Regions from separate parts of the Pseudoalteromonas sp. T1lg65 genome, predicted to be linked through region 2. Evidence: riboswitches for the same ligand, from Rfam matches in the RefSeq annotation. Region 2 holds a riboswitch; the other holds the start of a gene.
The links. Region 2 has a riboswitch for lysine ahead of dapA (4-hydroxy-tetrahydrodipicolinate synthase). Riboswitches for the same ligand answer to the same signal wherever they lie in the genome.
Positions count from the first base shown of each region.

Region 1: another riboswitch for lysine. It lies ahead of lysC (lysine-sensitive aspartokinase 3); the one in region 2 lies ahead of dapA (4-hydroxy-tetrahydrodipicolinate synthase).

Region 1 is NZ_CP196837.1:2,305,590-2,317,072, forward strand. It holds gene ACSLBF_RS10060 (sodium-dependent transporter) at 1-1,060, opposite strand, end outside; gene lysC (lysine-sensitive aspartokinase 3) at 1,300-2,646, opposite strand; lysine riboswitch at 2,735-2,905, opposite strand; gene nhaD (sodium:proton antiporter NhaD) at 3,043-4,290, opposite strand; gene ACSLBF_RS10075 (hypothetical protein) at 4,448-5,692, shown strand; gene ACSLBF_RS10080 (condensin complex protein MksE) at 5,698-6,246, shown strand; gene ACSLBF_RS10085 (ATPase) at 6,243-9,020, shown strand; gene ACSLBF_RS10090 (DUF4136 domain-containing protein) at 9,086-9,637, shown strand; gene ACSLBF_RS10095 (DUF1842 domain-containing protein) at 9,724-10,107, opposite strand; gene ACSLBF_RS10100 (cystathionine beta-lyase) at 10,541-11,483, opposite strand, start outside.
Region 2 is NZ_CP196837.1:3,702,964-3,714,446, reverse strand. It holds gene ACSLBF_RS16510 (phospholipase A) at 1-370, opposite strand, end outside; gene ACSLBF_RS16505 (succinylglutamate desuccinylase/aspartoacylase family protein) at 524-1,636, opposite strand; gene ACSLBF_RS16500 (PLP-dependent decarboxylase) at 1,639-2,844, opposite strand; gene ACSLBF_RS16495 (2,3,4,5-tetrahydropyridine-2,6-dicarboxylate N-succinyltransferase) at 2,844-3,584, opposite strand; gene dapA (4-hydroxy-tetrahydrodipicolinate synthase) at 3,599-4,483, opposite strand; lysine riboswitch at 4,607-4,782, opposite strand; gene ACSLBF_RS16485 (response regulator) at 4,830-6,626, shown strand; gene ACSLBF_RS16480 (hypothetical protein) at 6,612-7,229, opposite strand; gene ACSLBF_RS16475 (TraB/GumN family protein) at 7,348-8,229, opposite strand; gene ilvG (acetolactate synthase 2 catalytic subunit) at 8,740-10,404, shown strand; gene ilvM (acetolactate synthase 2 small subunit) at 10,401-10,643, shown strand; gene ACSLBF_RS16460 (branched-chain amino acid transaminase) at 10,664-11,483, shown strand, end outside.

The DNA of each region.
Region 1 (11,483 bases), 1.4 Mb from region 2:
TCCAAGTTGCTTGTTTACGTTGCATACCATGATTTTCAACCATAAAAGACACCGGGATCTCGGTGGATGAAATAGTTGATGTAACAGCCGCTATCGACATTAGGACAAAAAAGGTCAAGCTCACTAATAAGCCCATTTGGCCCATGTTTTCAAAAAGTTCTGGCAGCACAGCAAAGATCAATCGCCCTTCCCCAATAAGTTTCCCATCTTGAAAGACTTCCACGCCATTTTGTTGCGCAACGAAGATAGCTGGAATAATTAAAAGGCCAGCTAAAAACGCCACTCCGGTATCCAACATAGCTACGCTGAATGTTAATTTGGGCAGGTTTTCATTAGGTTTTAAATAAGAGCCGTAAATCATCATACACCCTACACCTAACGACAATGAAAAGAACGCTTGTCCCATTGCTGCGATGATGAGATCAGGATCTGTAATTTGAGCGAAGTCAGGAACCAAATACGCCTTGAAGCCCTCTGCTGCACCGTCTAACGTGCCCATATAGATAATCAGCGCAATCAATAACAGTAATAACAGTGGCATTAGCCTTCTAGACCACGCTTCGATCCCCGATTTCACCCCTTGCAATATAATACTGGCGGTCAGTAACAGCATCAGAGGTGTAAACACGAAATTTCGAGTGCTCGAGTCGCCACTTAAAAACTGGCTAACTGCATCTAGACCGAACAGCTTTGCAATGGGGTCTAGCGCATGGGCAAGCATCCATCCGGCTACGATGGAATAAAAGCTCAACATTACGATGGCACCAGTCAAACCTAGGTAGCCCGCTCCGGCGCCTATTTTTGGGCTTTTTTCTTGCCATGCAGACTGCAAGGCTTTGACTGGGTTAGATTGGGCTTTGTGACCAATATAAAGTTCAGTGTATAGCGCGGGTAACGCCAGTAAGAAAATTACCGCGAAATAGACAAGTAAAAACGCACCGCCACCATGATTAGCGGCTTGAGTTGGAAATCCCCAAATATTTCCTAAACCAACAGCTGCACCAGCAGCAGCCAGAACAAAGCCAAATCGGCTTTGAAAACCATCACGCATTTGAGCCATATTTTTTATCAGTATTTATTGTTATTGGCGCCCGATTATACGGACTTGGATTGAAATTGCGAGCTTGAAGATGTCGATTTCAGAAACAGCCATTTGGCTATTTTAGGCACGTTTCATTCAATTTCAGCTCAAATCCCCGAAATTAAGTTTAAGAATGGAGATTTACAGCAATTTTACATGGTTAAGATAAATTTCACGTATCTAGCTCAGCAGGTGCTCTACACCTGCTGAGCTTGTTGTTATGCAACTTCCAGTAATTTTTGGTGGATTGTTTGCACCACGGTATCTGAGTCGGCTTGATCCACTAAAAAACACAGATTGTGCTTACTTGCACCATGGCAAATTAACCGAATATCAAAATCCGACAATGTCTGCATTAAATTCAATTCGCACTGCTTAAGCTGGATTTCAGAACCGATCAATGCCACCAAGGTTAGATTGTTCTCCACCGTCACGTGACAGAATTCATTCAGCTCATCCAAGCAATCTTGATCGAGCTCAGGTCGAGAGGCATTGAGTGCATTATCTAATGTTAATGCCACACTGATCTCTGACGTTGTGACCAAATCTACAGAAATGTTGTAGTTACTTAAAATTGTGAAAATTCTCGCCAAGAAACCGCTCGCTAGCAACATTTCGGGGCTTTTCAGTGTCAATAGAATTTGATTTTTGCGTTGTGTGACCGCCCTAATCCCCGGCACTGCGCTCTTATCTCGCTCAATCCACGTACCACCTGCTAGCGGATCGCGGCTTGAACCAACGAACACCGAAATACCACGACGACTTGCCGGTAAAATAGTGGCAGGATGCAATACTTTGGCACCAAATGTCGCCATTTCTGCTGCTTCATCAAAGCTCAATCTCGGAATCGGTTTTGCCATCTGACACAATCTCGGATCGGTGCTAAAAATCCCCACGACATCCGTCCAAATATGTACACTTCCTGCTTCAATAGCTTCGGCCAGTAACGCGGCGCTATAATCCGACCCACCACGACCTAGTGTGGTGGTCTGGTTATATTGGTCACTGCCAATAAAGCCTTGGGTTACCTGAACGGCACTTTCTAATAATGGCAGTAAGTGGTGTTGTGCAGCTTCTCGTGTAGCTGCAACATCTGGTGTTGCTTTACCAAATTGGTTATCCGTTTTTAATACTTTCCTGACATCGAAGCGCTCACTTTTAATGCCAGTATTGCGCAATATTTGCGTAAATAAATAGGAAGAAAAGCGTTCGCCAAAGCTCAGCATTTCATCACATTGCTGTTTATTCAAAGCCGGTAACTCGGCCAATTGTTTAAACTCGCTAAACGTTTGCTCATAGCCTTGCGCTAAATCCACATCTAAGGCAATTTCATCAATAATCTTTTGTTGTATATCAGCAACCGCCGCAACAATTTCAAGTCTTTCTTCTAACGCGTCTTTTTGCTTAGTTAACGTCACCAAGTGATTGGTTACGCCGGCACAAGCGCTAACAACGACGACTTTAACGTTTTGATTATCTTTGATAATTTGAGCACAACGAGACATGGCCTCAAAGTCTGCAACACTGGTTCCACCAAACTTTGCGACAACATATTGCGAATTCATTTTCTCTCCTTCGGGTTACGCTTTAGTAACCGTTTTAAATAAGGAGAACTTGGCGAGGCGATCTGAAATATCGAATTTAGAATAGACCTTAGCCAGAAGCTCTCCACCAACTTGGTGACAGTTCCGAGGATTCAGCCTCGTAAACCGAAAAGTAGCCACGACGAACAACTACTCTTCTCGGCGAGTACCTCCCTCACTAATGATCACAGGTTTCGTCACCTCACATTAGCTACCTAAGCATCGCACCTCTTCTGATTATTTTGCCTGACAGTATCTGAACTGAGACAAAATAAAAGCGCGCCATTTAAGCGCGCTGTGAGAAATTATCTTTCAGACATCTAGAAGTCAAGTTTTTTTATATTAAAAACAGATTAAACTCCTAGAAAAATAGTGTATCTACATAAACTGACCCGCAAAGTGTGCGCCAGTATAACCAATACTATAAGCAATCAGGATGTAGCCACTCATTTTCAAATAACTGCCAAAGGTTAGTGCCTTTACCTTACTCATAGCGATAATTCCCGCTGCCGAGCCAATAATAAGCATCGAACCACCAACACCAGTCGCATATGTGAAACTTAGCCATTGAGCCGCTGTCATTTCAATATCCGCTTTTAATAACGCAGCGGTTAGCGGCACATTGTCTACCGCGGCACTTAACAAGCCCATTAAAAAGTTTGCGTATTCTGGCTTTAAATACACGTAAAGTTCGGTAAATTTCGCCAAAATACCCACTTCCTTTAACGCCCCAACCAACAACAATACACCGACAAAAAACAATAGCGTGTCGTATTCTATTTCGCGGATATAGTCGATGATTTTCTTGTTTACGTCCTTCTTGCGCATTAAAAACTGTGCCACTAAGAACATAAATGATAAGCCAAACAAGAAAGTCAACATTGGCGGTACGTGGTACTGCACGCTCAAGAACAAAGTCGCCAAAATCGTCGTCATAAATATGGTAGCAATCGTAATATCGGTTTTCTCGATTCGACGGTATTCTTGCTTTTCAAATACCAGCTGCTCGTTCATCCCGATCGACAGCATCGCCGCAAGTACCAAAACACTAATAATGGCTGGGGTGACTAACAATAATAAATGTGGGATCGTTACTTTGTCTGCAAGGAAAATCATCAAGGTCGTTACATCACCAGTGATCAACGATACCCCACCTGAATTTACCGCAAACACAATAAGGGTGGCGTATTTAATCAGCTTTTTAGGGTCCAATTTTAGTGACATCACCACCGCCAGAGACACCAGCGTTGCTGTAATATTGTCCGAAATAGAAGAAAATAGAAATGCAAAGCCACCAACTAGAAACATTAGCTTGCGTTCACTAATATGGGTTGGCATGATCCGGTGAACGATATTTTGGATAAACCCTTTTGAGTTTAGGTACGCAACGAAGGTCATCGCTGCCATCAAAAATAACCACAATGTAGCTATTTCAAGAATATTGTGATCCAACTGATGTTGCACACTTTCTGAGCTTTCGCCATGAATTGGCGAGATAAAGGTGATAATCCAACATAAAGTACCAAAAAAAAGCGTCGTTTTGGCCTTGTTTACATGAATTATATCTTCTATAACGATGAGTACAAAAGCGATAGCAATCAGGGTTAGTATAATGGGCGTGACCATAGCGCGTAAACAACCTGTAATTAATGTGACAACGTAGAGAGGGTTTGTGTTGGGCGCGGATTCTAGCACTATTGAGAAGTAAGCGCTATCGGGTACAACAATGTGTGACAACTTTATTACTATCGGGTGTCACATAATCGCTACATACTGGAAAGTTATGATCCCAGCAAAAAAAGTATTAAATACAATAAATGATCATTGGAGCGTTTTAGAACTACTTTTTAAACGCTTTAGAATGACAGATTTTAGTCTTAAAGATGTACAAAACATCATAAAACAAAAAAATCCAAACTGGACCAGTGAACGAGTTTATAAAGAAACCAACCGGTTACTAAATCAAGAAGTGATTATCCCTTTGGCAAAGTCTTCACAGCTAGAAATTAACCGTGCTGTTGCTGATTTCGCTAGTTTTTTACTACAAGAAGAAAGCCTTGGTTTAGCGGAAGAAATTACCGTACTGGTGCAAGATATCGAACGTTTGGGTAATCGCCTCGCCCAATCTGGGCTAGAAGGCGACTATTCTGAGCTAAGACGTTTTAGTCGAATTATGGATGAGCGGGTACGTAAAATCGTGAAGCTTTATCAGCATAATGAAAGCGCCATCATGAACTTAGTGGAACAGGCAAAATCTGACAACTCTAGCGTATCATTGACAATGCGCTACAAAGCAGTGTTAGAAGCATTTGAAGAATATATCGAGCCGATGCTGGAGATGGTTGATATTCATGGTCCATTCCAGCGCTGCTTTGATCAGATTGAAATGCAGGTCAGTGAGCAAATAGATCACATTGAGCAAGTAGGACGAGGCCATGCGGATAAACGCATGCTAGAGCAGCTGCGTACACGCATTCTAGATATGCACTTAATTGGCCGAGAAAGCCTCAGTCGCAGTGCCGATATTCTCATGCCATTAAGAGAAGAGTTAAGACGAAACACACTTATTACCCGTCAAGCTTCAAAGGTCTTAGGACTGATCCGTAAAAAGGGTGTAGATCACATTCTGTCCCCTGTTCAGCCTGATTTTGTCTCTGATATTCAAAGATTTAACTTAGGACAAAAACGCCATATGGTCGCCTATATGGCAAGCTTAAGTGAGTTCGAGCACGAAGAGTATCAGTTGCCCGATCAGCAAGATGTACCAGCTTACCAAAGCCCTAATATCCCTGACTATCGCGATGTGAAGAAAAAAGTACAGTCATCCGGCCAACCCGGTAAAGCGCTATTGGGCCTATTATCAGAGAGCTACCCTGATCTCGACGCCGACGAAATGCTGTTTATTTACCAAAAATTAATTAATGAATCCGAGCTGGCGCTAACGCAAGATGAGCACAAGTCAAAACTGACTATTGCATCACACACCTTTGCTTTATACCCATTCAGTACCGCAGAAAAACAAGATTAAAAGATATGACACAGATTAATCTGGAGCAGCTCAGCGAGCTGCAAGCAATTAACAAAAAACTGGTTAGTGGCTATCACATTAGTGAACAAGATACCACACTTTGGCAACAGCTGGACCAAGAAATAGAGAGCTATCAAGCACTATTCGCCGCACTTGGGCATGATTTACAACACGATGCCAGAGGTTTCTATTACCTAGCCAGTGATGAAAGCACGCCCAACATGGGAAAAATCTCCCGTGCCATTGCGCTAACGGTATACATCGCCATCGAGCATTTTGCCAACCAAGGCAAAGATCCGTTAAATGCCCTTTTTGACGAAGTTGTCGATCTAGAACTGATGCAAACGCTGGTACAACTGAATAAGCATTTGTTTGACCAGTTAGAAATTTTTTCCGGCTCCGATCTGCGTAAAGATGTGTTGCTCAGAATGGTCAGGCTTGGATTAGCTCGCGAAGTAGAACAAGGTTTTATGTTGTTAGCACCAATTTATCGCTATATCGATGCATTAATGGAAGTCAATGAAGAGCAATATGACAGTGAGGACGAGCTATGAGTGAAATGATGTACGGATTAAGTAAGCTCGCACTACTCAACACTGCTGGCTACGCAAAATGTGTTATTCCATTGGATAAAAGCGCTTCGATTTGTGCGCCAAATAACACCGGTAAAAGCTCGGTGATCAACGCACTACAATTTCCTTTGATTAATGACTTGCGTCTGACGGAATGGGATGGTCACGATCTTGAGGAAACACGTAAATTCTACTTTTCTTCGGATCAATCCTACATCCTACTAGAAGCCAATTTGCCGCATGGTGATGTCGTTATTGGCGTTGCTGGACTGGGCAAAATTGCAGGCTATGCACACCAGTTTTTTTGCTACCCCGGAAAGCTTAATCTAGATGATTACACCGAAGGTAAAAGTATCATCAAATACACCAAGCTTTTTAAGCACCTGCAAGCGAAACAATACCAGCCAATTGAGCTAAAAGCACAAGAGCTGAATGCCCTACTCACTGGCGGCGCCACTCCTTATGATGGCGACGTAAACTTAAAAATGATCCCATTAAACAATGTGCAAGATGCTCCTGTTTATAAAGAGATTTTCCGCCGTATTCTAAATTTACATAAATTAGGAGCACAAGATGTAAAACGCTTTATGCTAAAAGTGTTTGAACGTCACATGTCTAACTCTAAAGTCGACTTTTACGAGGTGTGGCGACGTGCTTTTGATAAAGTGAACCGAGCTCGCCGCGAGCTGACTGCGCTGGAGTCCATGCAAGAACCGATTTCTGCACTTGAATCTATGCTGGAATCCGAAGCGACATTAAAGGGTAAGTTAGCGGCCTATGCGCCAAAAATCGATATTGCCTTGGCGGAGTATGAAAACTACCATACCGCGCAACTGGCAGAACTGGATGAGCAATTACTTGCCATTGAAGATGAAAAACGGGAGTTTGAGTCTAAACAGCAGCTATACGTACAGCAATCTCGAGATATTGAACGTAAACAAACCCAAATTGAGCAGTGGTTTAATGACTACCATGCGTTAAAACAAGAGTTCGAATTAACGAATCATGCTACCTTAAAAACGAACTTATCGCTGTTGAAAAAAGAGTACGAGCAACTGTCATTTTCAATCAATAGTGCGCAAGGTCAAAGCCTACATACCTTGGATTTTCGGATCAACGAAACCCAAAAGCAGATCAAGAGCCTCAAATTACAGTTGAAAAACCTCGAATTCAACTTGTTTACACGCATGCGTGAAGACCTTTCGCTAAAAGAAGTGGAAGAAATTTCACGGCTACTTAACCCTGATTTATTGTCTTTTTCCACTACCTCGCAAGGCGAAATCGACATTAGTGATGAAGATGCCTTTGGTGACTTTCTTACTCAGCTCTCTAAATCAGTTCAGGGCGGTGAATTACATGTACCTGGCGCGGTGATCAAACTGAAAAAGCTTGCTCCGGTACAAATGCAAAGTGGTGAAAATAAAGTACAGCTGCAAGCGCAACTCAGTTCATTACAACAGGCATTGACTGAGTTAAAGCAGCAGCGTGAAGTTGCGTCTAATGTTGCAGATAAACAAAAAGAACGCGATGATCTGTATGAAGAACTGATGGCCACAGAAGCTGCAATGAAGCGCTTTGAGCAATATCAGACAATGTTACAATCCGTTGATGCACAACAAGCACTAAAAGAGCAATTGAACCTTGAACGTGAGCAAGTCGATGACTACCTTCAGGATATTCAACGCAGTGCGGGTTCTATTTCAGATAGACGCTCCATCATCAAGAGCAAACAAGATTTATTAGTTCGCCAAACTGACCGACTAAAACAAGTTAAAGCCGAGCGGATTGACCATAACTTAGATTTATACTCCGGTAAACTTGCGCCGTATGAGCTGGAAATCACCCTAGATTTTGATAATTTATCGGATGTAATTCACCAATTTAATAAAGAGTGTAATGAGTTACGTAATTTGGATGTCAATGTTCGTAACACCTATTTACACATCTATAATGCAGGGATCACTAAATTTGACAATGAAACCAACCAAGAGTTGAAGTATCAAAAGCTGATCAGTGCGTATCACAACATCGACAATGAGCGAGATGCAGTAGATAAACAGGCGCGAGTCGCACTAACTGAAGTTGCAGCTACGATAAAAGGCTTGCGACAAGACTTAGACCGGTTGCGCCGTGAAATGAATAGCTTTAATAAAGGCATTAGCCAACATCGAATTTCTAACTTAAAGTCATTCAAAATTAACGTGATCTCACGAAAAATGTTGATCGACAGTATCGATACCATTATTGCTACTTCAGATCTGTATGAACAAGGCGAAAGCTTTGATTTATTAAGTGAACAGCCTAGTTCTGAGAAAGCCGTCAACGAAGCAAAAGATCATATTATCAAGCTCGCCAGTGACAAAGCTGGATTAACGCTAACCGACTTATTTGATATTCGCTTTGAAGTGGTCAACCGCAGTGGAGATACTGAACACTACGATAAAATTGACTCAGCTGGGTCGAATGGTACGCGGATCACCATCAAGCTACTGTGTGGTATGCTGTTTATCAGATATCTATTGTCTGATCAGGAACAAGCCATGTATCGTATTCCTATCTATATCGATGAAGCGGCCGATATCGACCCGCAAAACCAAAAAGCGATTATTGAAACTGCCCTGAGCTTTGGTTTTGTACCTATTTTTGCATCGGTTAAGCCGCAAATAAGCTGCGACTATTTAGTGCCGATCCGCAGTGTTAATCAAGGCAATCAAAACTGGGTTGATGAGAAAGACTGGATTGAAGTGGAACATTAACGCTAAGTTAATGTCCAATAAAGAATAATTAGGATGCTCTAGCATCTAATAAGGAGTAAAAAGTTATGTTGAGAAAGCTATTTGTCGCATCGTTAGTTTTAGTGCTGGGTGCATGTACACAAACACCAGATTGGGACTATGACCGTTCTGTGCAGTTCGCAAATTATAAAAGCTATGCATGGTCGCCTGACGCGGATTTGAAAAACCATGGTCGTGAGTATCAAGTGAATGACTTAATGGAAAAACGTATTCGTAATGCCATCAGCTCAGAAATGGCAAAGCAAGGATTCACTCTTACCGATGCGAATTCCGCTGATGTGTTAGTAAACTATCATGCTTCGGTAGATACCAAGCTTGAAGAAGATGAAATGCACATTAGCTACGGTGCAAGATGGAATTATTGGGGACTTGGTTGGCAAACTCACACCACGACCAGAGAGTATGAAGTTGGCACTATTGTGGTTGATATGATTGATAGAAACTCTAATCAATTGGTCTGGCGCGGTGCCAAAGAAGGACGTCTGCGTAATAAGCAAACTCCAGAGCAAAGAACGGCTTCAATTAATAAAACGATTGCTGAACTACTCAGTAATTTTCCTCCTAAGCCTCAACATTAATGTGGCACTTTAACGAGGCCAGCCGGCCTCGTCAGACCATTGCTATATTCACTTTCAACATTGCAGAAAATGGTATAGCAATTCGCTTAATCTAGCAGGCTAACCTTGCAGTCATAAGTACTGTTACCTACTGAGAATTTACCGTCGCCATTCCAACTGTTATCCACAGCAAAGCTTGCAGTAAATGGTGCCTCGTAGCTGCCGATAGCTGGAGGTGGGAAGGAAACCAACGCTTTACCTGTCAATGCACCCACTTTAGTAACCTGATTAAAACCCGTTGCGTGCATATGACCTGCGCCACTTGCTGTGAACGTTGGCGAGTGCTCTGTACCCTCTAGGATACGGCCATGACCCGCACCGTTAATAGAGCCTGATACAGCGTCAACCACTAATTGAATTTCCATTGAACCGCCGCCAACACCCGCTGTTTGATATTGTAATTTAACTAGAAATGCACCTTGTTCTGACATTTTTCTGTTCCTCGATAAGTTGATTTTTAATACCAATTCTCTTAATTAGTTGATCAACTTTGAGTCGAGAAAAGCGAGTTGATAACCAGGCAAAAATTTTGCTATTTAGTTGTTCTAAATGAGAAATTTTTAACGCGGTTAGCGACAGCTTTATTCCTCAAATTGATCAAATATTAATGTGAATTGGTATAACAGTCGGTTAGCACCAATTTGCTTAATTAGATGGTCTATTTTGAACAGAGATAACATTGCATTGACTCCTTCAAAATGAGCAAATTATTCGTTCAATTGGTACAATTCAACCGATGCACAGAAGTGTAGAGCAGATTTTTCGAAGAAGTAATTACGCCAAGTTACACTTGATTACACAGAAAGGTTTGGCGCAGGCTAACAGAGCAGCAAGGTGCAACAGATTGTTGCACCCAAGAAGTGGTTAAAGGTTGCTTTCGTATATCGATAATGCGTTATCTAAGTCTTCAATTAGATCATCAACATCCTCAAGTCCGATATGTAGTCGAATAATGGGTCCATGATCCCAGCCTGTCACTGAGCGCAGCCCAGCCATAGTGACGTTCGCTGTGACCAAGCTTTCATACCCACCCCAAGAGAAACCCATCTTGAAGTGTTCAAGCGCATCTAAAAAGCGATTTACTGCTTTTTGGCTACCCTCTTTCATTACAAATGAGAACAAGCCATTACTGCCATCGAAATCGCGTTTAAAAAACTCATGACCCGGGCATGTTGTAAACGCAGGGTGTCTTACGTGGTCAACAAGTGGATGTTCAGCCAACCACTTTGCAACTTGTAGCGCAGATTGTTCATGTTGCTTTAATCGTGCCGGCATTGTGCGTAGACCGCGTAGTGCCAAATACGCATCATCAGCTGAGGTACATTGGCCGAGCAAATAGGAATGTTCGCGCAGTTGCGGCCAGTAGCGTTCATTTGCCACTGCAACTCCCATCATCACATCTGAGTGGCCAACAATATATTTGGTAGCGGCTTGAATGCTGATGTCGACACCATGCTCCAGCGGGCGATATTGCCAACCGTTGCCCCAAGTATTATCTAGTACGGTGACTAGACCATGAGACTTTGCAACACGTACAAGCTCAGGCACATCTTGTACTTCCATTGTGATTGATCCCGGGGATTCAAGGAACAACACCTTAGTGTTACTTTTGATCAGAGATTCAATTCCTGCACCAATCATAGGATCGTAATAACTGGTTTCTATGCCATAGCGAGTGAGAATTTTGTCACAAAAGTCTCTGGTCGGCTCATAAACAGTATCCACCATTAAAATATGGTCACCGGCTTCCAACAATGACAATAAAGACTGGCTGATTGCGGCCGCTCCTGAAGGATAAAGCGCACAA
Region 2 (11,483 bases):
CAAAATTATCCAGTGGCTCGCCTTGCTCGTCTGTGATTGCCTTTAAGCCATCAAATGGTCGGCTGTTCACGTTGGTCATGTACGAGATGGGTAGAATGTAGTTACGTTTATGCGGAGTGATTACGTTACGGTTTTCTTGGGTAAGACGTTCACGTACCATACGCTTATCAAGAGCGGTCACCTTCTTTGCAGGTGTAGTCTCGGCACATGCGGCACGCACCTGTTGGACTGTTTGTGTTTGATCGCCAGTTAAAACGGCATTCACGATACACTGCTTGATCAAGTCAACATCATCTTGTTTTTCGTTAGCCTCCGCGTGAACACAGCCAATGAGTGTAAACGCAGCTAAAAGCCATTTTGAAGATATCATCATTATGCAGCCAGTTGCTTGAATTAGATGATTGTATTATCGGGGAATTAGGCTGAAAGTGAAGTGAATAACAAAAAAAGGTTGGCGGCCAAGCCGCCTCACCTTGGTAAGTTAAGATCGCAGTCGATCTAGACTTACTCTCACGCAATAAGACTATAGAATTTCGTATTTGGTAAAAAACTTAAATAGCTCAGTACCTTGATTCACACTCGCTGAGGCAAAGTGCAAAATTGTGATGGCATCTTCATCGATGCTAATTGTGTTTAGTGGATTTTCAGAGAGGTAGCGTTCCATGCGTAATATTTTTGCGATGGTTTGTCCAGCCTCTACTTTATCACCGGGCTTTGCTGTGTACTCAATCATGCCACCCATCGGCGCATAAAACGTACGATAGTTTTCTAACGTACAGGCATAGCGTGTCATCTCTTCGGGTTGCTGCGGGCTGCCAGAAAAAGCTTGTTTATAAGTCAGATAACTAACAAGGCTGTTTGCATCGTTAAGCGCTTCTTCAAGATCTATTTTTTCTTGAGAGCCAAGTTCTACGGTAAAAGCTTCAGTAAACACTGGAATTTGACGACCTTTTTCTGCATAGGCTTGTTGTAACTTCCACCAAGGACAAAAACTTGCCTCATCCATAGCCCCGTCAAAGTCATTTGGGATCAAAAGCACATGAGGAATGTTAAAGTAGCTCGCGCTTGGTTTGGCATATTCTGGGCAATAAAGGTGTTTTGCCGAAATGGGACCGGTGTGCAGATCTAGCACGATGTCAGCCTCATGCGCGAGCCGTTGTAAGTTCAGTGCAATGCGTTTTCCGGTATTTATTCTGTCATGGGGTTGCGCAAGCTGTGTATTAGTGTGATCGAGCAATCGCTGGCGAAAGGAAGCTTTTATTTGCTCTAACGAACAATCCAAGTGTGTTTCGATAAACTCCTCAACCAAGTGAGAGTGGTCGACATACATTCGATTCCAATTAGTTCCGGTAATTGGATCAAAGCGGCCTAGCGTGAACTCTCCCGATTTTTGGTTGCAGCCGATTGGGTTTGCATAAGGCACGAGTGTCACATCGGCTTTCAACGGGAGGTGTTTAAGTTGTTCAAGTAATTGATAAATAACCGCATTCCCTTGCACTTCCGCACCATGCATATTGGCCTGGATATAGACTTTAGGTCCACTGCCATCACCTTGAACTCGGTAAACGGGAATGCTCAGAGGCAGGCCATTGGCAATTTCACCAACTTGAATATTTTCTTGTGTTATCTGGTTCATATTTACCTCAAATAACTCGCCGCCGGTTCAGATGGGCGAACACAAATACTTTTGCCGTTTTCGATGACATATTCTGCGGGTAATTCATGGCATAAAAAGAATGGCATGCTTTCCGTGTAGCCGTAGGCACCACATTGGCTGAATACTAGCCAATCACCGCTGCTTGTGTCTGCGGGAAGCGGCAAATCACCAAGATGATCCAAAGCAGTGCAAAGCGGTCCATGAACATGGAATTTCTGTTCACTTGCTGCGGAATCTCTGAGTAGTTGCGCAGGAAATGCTTGTCCAGTAACAGCTGGTCTAAGCAAATGATTGATGCCACCAGAGACAATTAACTGCAGTTCACCATAGTTGGTTTTTTGTTCAACAACAGGATTCAAATAAAACCCGCATTCGCCTACGGCGTAACGACCTAGCTCCATCCAAAGCTCTTCAACCCCGGTCTGTTGTTTTATTTGTGCTAGTGCTTCGACGAGTGATGGCCAGTCTAATGAAGCTTGCTGTGGCTGATAGGGGATCCCTAAACCACCACCTAAGTCAAGGACTTTCAGTTCGATACCAAGTGTATCTGCTAATTCAAGCAATGGTTTAACCATGGCTTGCCATAGCTCAGCAAGTGTTTCAGTTGAGAGCATATTGCCCCACTGAAATATGTGCAGGCCGACAAACTCGAGCGCCTTAAACTCCTTTAGGTCTAATTGTTGCCATTGCTCACAACCTAATCCAAAAGGAGTCAGTGTATTGCCTCCTAAGGGGTTGTGTTCAGCTTTGTCGAAGCGCAATTGTACGCGCAACAGTACTTGAAGCTGTATATCATACTCATTCGCCACTTGATTTAACCAAATGACTTGGTTGTGGCTTTCGGCAACAAAAATACGCACACCTTGTGCAACGAAGTGGCGGATCTGCTGAAGCGATTTTGCAGGGCCAGTATTGAGCACGCGTTCGGGGCTGATACCTTGGGACAACACTTGATTCAATTCACCGTTAGAGGCTACATCAAAATTGAATCCGGCTTTATCTAAGGTCTGTATTATCCGCGATAAAGGGTTAGCCTTTACCGCGTACCATAACTTAACAATTTGTTGATCAACCAGCGGAATGAGATGCGCCGCGAGTTGGTCCAAGTCATAACAGAAAAATGGCGTGGTCTCTCGTTGTGTTAAGTTTTGTGCAATGGCCCTTTGTGACGTGCTCAAACAGTGCATTATCGCAATACCTCTTCAAGTGCTAAAGAGGCGTCGCTCTGTTCGTCACGATACTTGACGATTAATGCACACGACATGCTAAGGCCTTGAGATTGAGCCCATTCGCTAGACGCTGGACGAGAACCAGGGATCACGATTGCGTTTTCAGGGATTGCTTCGCCTTTATCGAGCATTCTCTCGTTTACACAGTCGTAGACAGGAATGCTCGCTGATAGGCGAACGCCTGGTGCTAATACCGCCCCTCTTTTTACGACGACGCCTTCTACCAATACGCATCCGGCACCGATGAAGGCATCGTCTTCAACAACTACTGGGCTTGCGCCAATTGGCTCAAGTACACCACCAACTTGCACAGCAGCACTTAAATGCACATTCTTACCAATTTGTGCGCATGACCCCACTAATGCATGACTGTCCACCATAGTGCCTGAGTCGATGTAAGCACCAATGTTGACGTAGGCTGGAGGCATGATGATGGTGCCTGCTGCGACATATGCGCCGCGGCGAACACTACTGCCACCAGGTACCATTCTTACCCCGTCTTGTGCAGCAAAACCTTGAGGGGCTAAGTTATCCTTGTCAACGAAGCCACCTGGATACTCAGTGTTTACACCGTTTTTGAACGCTTCTAATATACCTTGCTTTACTTCAACGTTAGCATGCCATTGGCCTTGCTCGTCTTGTGTTGCTGCTCTAACGGTACCGTTTTCTAAATCGTTTAATAATGCTAACCAGCTCATGTTACTTTACTGCCTTAATTCCAAGATAAAATGCTGTCGTTTGCGCGAAGAATCGCGTCTGTAGTTGTGAGTTCTAAATGTGTCAGTGGTGGACGTAAGTGTGGTGTTTTCAACTTGCCTTGCAGGTGCATCAAGGTTTTCACTGGGATAGGACTGGCAACAGCAAATAAGCTATCGACGGCCGCTGACCAGGTGGTAAATAAGTTGGGAGAAGTGCCACTTAAGGAGCGCTTCACAAACTCTGCGGTTTGTTGCGGCCACGCATTGGCAGCGACAGAGACAAGTCCTTTAGCACCGGCTTGCGCGAAATACGGCATTAATCCGTCATCGCCACTATAAATTTCAATGTTTGGTGCGGCTTGACGAAATGCTTCGAAGTTATTGATACAGCCACTGGCTTCTTTTACGGCCCAGAGGTTAGGGTGTGATGCTAGGTTTTTTAGTAGCTCAGGTGCGATTGCGACGGCGCTCCGTCCCGGCACATTGTACAGCATGCATGGCACACTACTGGCGTCTAACAATGTGTTAAACCACTGAGTCTGGCCAACTATTCCTGGTTTCGCATAGATGGGAGTACCAAGTAATAAGGCATCAACGGGTTGCTGATTACAAAACGCAACCCACTCGAGTTGATGAGCCAAGTTGCTACCACCAACCGCAACCATCAATGGTACTTGAGGCGCAAGATTGCAAACAAATTGAACAATTTCTTTTTGTTCTTCAAAGGTGAGTGCTAACCCTTCACCTGTGCTACCAAGTAGTAAGATACCATTGCCTGCCGCTTGCTGTTCCAAAACGAGCGCTTCCAATACGGAATAATCCACTTGGTCTTGAGCCGTAAAGGGCGTAACTAACGCTGTCCACAATGGATAGTCAGACAAATTATATTGTGATTTCATCTCTACCGAACTTAAATCATGTTCGGAGTTTAGGCGGGTATAAGACGTCCAAACTTCGAACCGTTAAAATTCGAAGAGCAATGGACTTAAAAAAACGATAAGGCAAATGGCCTTATTTTTTCTAAGACCAGAAGCTCTCCACCATGTATTTTGGTGACAGTCGATGGGATTCAGCCCAATCGCCCGAAACACGTTATAGCAAATTAACGTATTTCTCGGCGTGTATTCCCCTCATTAAGCGTCGATGGAGTTTGCTCTCCTCAACTTAACTACCTGAATAACGCACCTCTTCCAGCCCTTAAGTTCGCCGATAAGGGCAAACTTTGTGAAATAGGGTGAGCGCGCATTGAAACATTTTGGCCGTCTAAGTGTCAACACTTCGGATGTAAATAATGCAATTGTTAACTACACTAAGCTCAATACCATAGGATCTGACTTAGCAATGCACAATGTAAAAACTAAATATAGAATGGCGCTGTTTGTGATGGCATCGCTAATCACCACCAATATGGTGATTATGCAATATTTGTTTATACAACAAGCAGATGACGCCAATGTGATTAACATTGCTGGGATGCAGCGGATGTTATCCCAGCGCATTGCACTACTGAGTGATAGTGTGGGTTCTGAGCAATACACGCAATTTAAGAACAGTATCGAACGATTCGAGCAAAATCACGACTTTTTACTTCAAGACGATGGACGAGATTATAAGTTTCTAACGCCAGAGTTGATGCAGTTATATTTTTCAGCTCCTGTTGAATTAGATAAACAAGTTCAAGCATTTATTCAGTTAGCCAAAGTACAAATACAGACGCCAAGTTCGGAGAGTAAGCGTTTATTAATGGCAACATCACAACAAATTTTACCTCGATTAAATGATGCAGTAACGCTTTTTGAGCAAATGTCGGAGGACAAAACGCAGCGCTTGAGAGAAGTTGAAGCGGTGCTATGGCTGCTGGGGCTTCTGGTTCTGTTTATTGAACTGAGATTTGTTTTCAACCCAATGCACCAACGGATCCATAGTACCTTGAAGCAAATTACGCAGGCCAAACAAGAGGCCGAAGATGCATTGCAATCTAAATCAAGATTTTTAGCGAGGGTTAGTCATGAGCTACGTACGCCACTGCAAGCTGCTCAAGGATACTTGCATTTGTTTAGAGAGAACAAATCGCAGAATTATTTACAAGAAACAGAGCGCTCAATTCAGCAATTAGGCCACTTGATTGCGTCTGTTGAAGATTTTAATAAGCTTAAAAATCAAGAAATAGTCATTGAGAGTCAGCGAACACACTTACAAGAAATCGTAAAATCTGCTTGTTTGCCCTACCGTTTGAAAGCTCATGAGAAATCATTGAATTTTAATTTGGCACTTAGCAATGACTTGGACGTTTGCTGTCATTGTGATCAAACTCGAGTCGCGTGGTTAATCGGTGAGTTGATAGAAAATGCGATTAAGTTTACCGAACGAGGGAGTGTGCAAATCTTTGCAGATCTACTCGTGTTGGAATCAGATACATTTTTAGAAATCCTTGTGGAAGATTCTGGCCCTGGTTTTGATTATGAAACATGGCTTGAATCTCATCAAAATGAGCACTTTCAAGGAATACAGTTAGGACTTCAGCGCTGTAAGTTGTTGGCTTCTGCGATGGGAGGAAGTTTGAGTTTTCACCCTATTGAACCAGTCGGGACCCGTGCGTATTTGTCACTGCCGCTGAAGTTTGAACACAATCATCAGTTGGAAAGCTGTACTTCGGTGTTGGGAGCAAAGTTACTATTGGTGGAGGATAACACGTTAAACGCCAAGGTAATTGAAAAAATGTTGCAAAGCATTGTACGTTCTATTGATCATGCAGAGCATGGTAAGCGCGCTTTAGAGTTGTTTAGTGACAATGACTATGACTTGATCATTATGGACTTAAATATGCCGGTGATGAATGGGTTTGAAGCAATAGCTGCGATACGAGAAACGGATCATACTATCCCGATTATTGTCGTTACTGCTAATACTTCAGAAGAAGATATTTTAAAAGCATACAAAATGGGTGCAACAGCTCACTTATTTAAGCCATTGCAACCAGATGCATTACAGCAAAAAACGTTAATGTTACTGAATCCTGTCGCTCAATCAGCGACTTCTTAACTTAACGTTACCCACCCCCGACTCTGCATCAATAATGAATTGCCCTTGACCGGAGTAAAAGCTTTCGGAGCCAACCATGCTCTTTCTCTTGTCATCACCGGTGAACCCTTTCAACGCCGTTTTACCTACACCTGATGCTAATTCAATGGACCTAAAATCTGAAGAATGGGTTGTGATGTTGATATTACCCACACCCACCTCGATGTCAGCAGAATTTTGCAGTTCGCTAATTTCGATATTGCCAACACCAACTTCGATATCCAGTGATAATGATTTAGGTACTCTAACATGCCAAGTTAGGTCATAATCGTCATTGTTTATTGCTAACGCAAGTTCACCTGCCGTACGTTTGGTCTCCAATTTGGCATCATCAACGCTGGTTGAATTACCAAACCAACTGTCTTTGTTACCTGGGTTTACAATGATTTCGACTTCGATATTTGAGCCTGAATACACTTCTAAGTCTAACTTTCCTACAGGAAAGTCGATCTCTAATTGCGTGGCATCATCTAGCGAAAATGATTCTTTAATGGTTTTTGAATCTGCTGCATGAGCAAATACACAAAGAGATGAAATAACAACGGCTAAGGCAAGTTTTCTCATAACGATTTCCTTTATTCAACTTATATTCAGTAAGTCGCAACAGAAACTACAAAAGGTTTAAACTGTTGCAAAAATAACAGCTGAAAAAATCGTTATGAGAATTTAAAATTTTGTTTCTTTATATTTTTTTAATATCAAAACCTTGTTGTTTTAACTGTGTGATCAGACCATGTTCACCAACGAGATGGAGAGCACCCACCGCAATAAATAAAGATTGCTGTTTAAGCAAAGGTGCTAATGTGGCGACCCAAGCATTATTACGTTGTATTATCATCTGTTTTTCAGCCAGTTTACCGTATTCTGAATCATCAAAACTTAACTCGTAGTAGTGTTGTAGTTTGTTCAGATCACCATTGCGCCAAGCAGAAACTAAATCTAGAAAATAGCTATCGACATCAGTGAGTTGTTCAAAAGTTTCTCTGATCATGTCATCACCGTATTTACCTAACATCGCAAACATTTCTAATTGTTGCTCCAGTGATTCAAGTTCCATAACTGGCTGATTATTTTCGTCTGCAAGCACTAGGATTTGTTTGTCTATGCCATTTGCTTCACTGAAACCTAAGCGCTGATACTCAATTTGCAACATGCTGACCATAACTGCCCAAGGGGCATAACGCTCAAATAAACCAATATCAATGTTTTTATTGGCAAAGTACTTTTTAAGTTGAAGATAGGTTTTTGGCTTTAACACTTGCTCTAGTGATTGGTTGGCAGGTAATAGCATAAAAGGTGCTGAACGCTGTTGAATCTCAACAGGAGAAAGCTGCTCTAAATTGATTTCTACAACTATTTTCTCGCTTTGTTTTAGTGCAGTGGACACTTTTGTTGGTAAGCCTTCCATTTGTTTGTCACCAACATGGACAGTACCAAATAGGTAGGAGGTTGAATTTCCCTTAGTAATTTGCCACAAACCCACTTCTGCATCGCTTTTTCCGCTGATAAAAAGCATAACGGCGCAGATCGCGAACCAAAATATAGAAAAACTCCGAGTCTTCATTTTTTCCTCTGAATATGAAATTTTCAGTATTAATTGCTCCCTATTGTGCCTTTATTTTGAGTGGTTGATAACCAAAAGAGAAAAATTAACAAATATTTCGATTGAATAATTAGGCAATAATCAACTGCTTATAAAAAAGTCTCCTTGCTCATTTTAGGTACTTGAGGGGGTTTATGCTCAATTTGCTTTAAATGGGGATATTCGTTTCTTTTATTGAGTTTTTGCTCTTGGTTTTGACATAAAATCTTTTGTTGACTTAGTGGCGTTAAACGCGGTATTAATAAAAAAAGAACGATGTTTAGTACATCAAACAAGTAAATATTTTTGGAAATTCGTAAATGCTATTAACAGTATCTATCCTAGTCGTGATTATTAACGTGGTGATTATTATTACCGCGGGGGCTAGTTAGTGCTGTAAGAAAAGTATCAGCATAAACGCCCCCCGCACCAAAAGGTTCGGGGGGCGTTTTCGTTTTAGGGCTAAACCAAGGCAAATTGAGAGCAAAAACAATGACTAATTCACTAACAGGAGCACAACTTGTCATCAAGGTGCTTGAGCAACAAGGCGTTAAAGAAGTATTTGGCTACCCAGGTGGCGCGATTATGCCAATTTACGATGCGCTTTATGGTGCACCTGTTAAACATTACCTTACTCGCCATGAACAAGGTGCGGGTTTTGCCGCCGTTGGTTATGCGCGCAGTACCGGAAAATTAGGAGTATGTTTTGCAACGTCAGGTCCAGGTGCCACAAACCTCATTACCGCGCTTGCTGACGCGATGATGGACTCAGTGCCGCTAGTTGCTATCACGGGTCAGGTTCCAACTGCAGCCATTGGCTCTGATGCGTTCCAAGAAGTGGATGTATTGGGGATGTCGTTATCTTGTACAAAACACAGTTACATGGTTGAAAGAGCTGAAGATTTAGCGGAAGTGCTGCAAGAGGCCATGTACTTAGCCCAGTCGGGCCGACCAGGACCTGTTTTAGTTGATATTCCTAAAGATATTCAACTTGCCAAAGTGCCATTCCATCCTTACGAAGTTCCAAGTGACGCGCAATATTCTGATTTATCAGCTTCGCAAGTCGAAAAAGCCAATGCGTTGCTGAGAGAAGCCAAACAGCCTGTTGCTTATATCGGGGGGGGAGTTCACAACGCCAATGCTCAACAGCAATTGATGGCGTTTTTAGAAACTACTCAGATGCCAGCCGTTTCAACTCTAAAAGCACTAGGAAGTGTGTTACCTGAATATGAATACGATTTGGGCATGCTTGGCATGCATGGTACCCAAGCCGCTAATTTGGCCGTGCAGCACTGTGATCTGCTGGTTTGTATTGGAGCGCGATTCGACGACCGAGTCACCGGTAATCTCACTAAGTTTGCTGCAGGTGCTAAGGTAATTCACCTTGATATTGATGCCGCAGAGGTGAGCAAACGCAAAAAAGCGGATGCGGCTCTAATTGCTGATTTAAAAAGCTCACTGGTGGCATTGCAGGGAGTGAAGACTGATGCAACTTGGCTTGATCATATCCTGACCTTAAAAACCCAGCATGCTTGGCGTTATGACTACCCTGGTGAAAAAGTCTATGCCCCTTATCTTCTTAATAAACTAAGCCAAGAATTGCCAAAAAGTGCAGTGGTTTGTTGTGATGTTGGACAGCATCAAATGTGGGTCGCACAGCATATGCAATTTTCTCATCCAAGTAATCACTTAAGTAGTGGCGGTGCGGGTACCATGGGCTTCGGTTTACCTGCAGCTATCGGTGCTCAGATTGCCAGACCTGAAGACATGGTGATCACTGTCTCCGGTGATGGATCGATCATGATGAATATTCAAGAGCTAGCGACGATTAGACGTAATAATTTACCGGTAAAGATTTTAATTTTGGATAACCAAAGGTTAGGCATGGTGAGGCAATGGCAAGAGTTGTTCTTTGAAGGTCGCTACAGTGAAACAAATCTATCAGACAACCCTGACTTTGTAGCGCTCGCTGCCGTGTTTGGTATACCAGGTCAAACCATCACACTTGCCAGCGAGGTAGATGCAGCTATTGATGCGCTTGTTCAGGCCCCTGGCCCATATATTTTACACGCGTGTATTGATGATAAAGAAAACGTTTGGCCGCTGGTGCCGCCAGGCGCAGCAAATGATGAAATGATGACGGAGAGCCTATCATGAAACATCACCTAACGGTTTCAGTTAAACAGCAAAGCATCGCTGTGGAGCGTTTTTTACGTGTTGCAAGACATCGTGGATTTCGTTTGACCAATTTGGAATTACAAGGTCAAGATGACCTGTACCAGGTCAAAATGACAGTAGATAGTGACAAACCTATCTATTTATTAACCTCACAACTGAGTAAGCTAGTAGAGGTGCAAAGTGTGAATTTGCACACACTACAGAAACAGGCAATTTAGAAGAATTAAGGTAGTTAATAATGACACAAACATCTGAAGTAATTTGGCACAACGGGGAAATGGTTCCTTATCACAAAGCAACCACACATGTGCTAAGTCATGCAATACATTATGGTAGCTCGGTTTTTGAGGGGATCAGAGCTTACGACACACCAAACGGCCCAGCGGTATTTCGTTTAACCGATCATATTCAGCGCTTATTCGATTCTGCAAAAATTTATCGTATGGAGATCCCTTTCACACCGGAAGAGGTGATTGAGGCTTGCAAAGAGACGATTCGCGCTAATGAATTTACCAATGCTTATTTGCGTCCGTTTGCGTTTCTAGGTCACGTTGGTCTTGGTTTGAATCCAAAATCGCACCGTGCAGACATGACCGTTGCAGCGATGGAGTGGGGAGCTTATCTTGGTGAAGAAGGGCTTGCACAAGGTGTGGATGTTTGTGTGTCGTCTTGGTCGCGTTTGGCACCGAACACGATGCCAACGGCTGCCAAAGCGGGTGGTAACTATTTATCTTCACAGCTTATTTCAGGGGAAGCTAAGCGTAATGGCTACGTTGAGGGGATTGCACTGGACGTTAATGGTTATCTCAGTGAAGGTGCAGGTGAAAATCTATTTGTGGTTAAAAAAGGCGTGTTATACACCCCACCAACTACAGCGTGTATTTTACCTGGCTTGACCCGCGATACGATCATTCACCTTGCTAAAAAGCGCGGCTATGAAGTACGTGAAGAGCCGATTGCTCGTGAAGCACTTTATCTTGCTGATGAGTTTTTCATGGTGGGAACTGCGGCGGAAGTCGTACCGGTGAGAAGTGTAGATAAAATCCCGGTCGGCAATG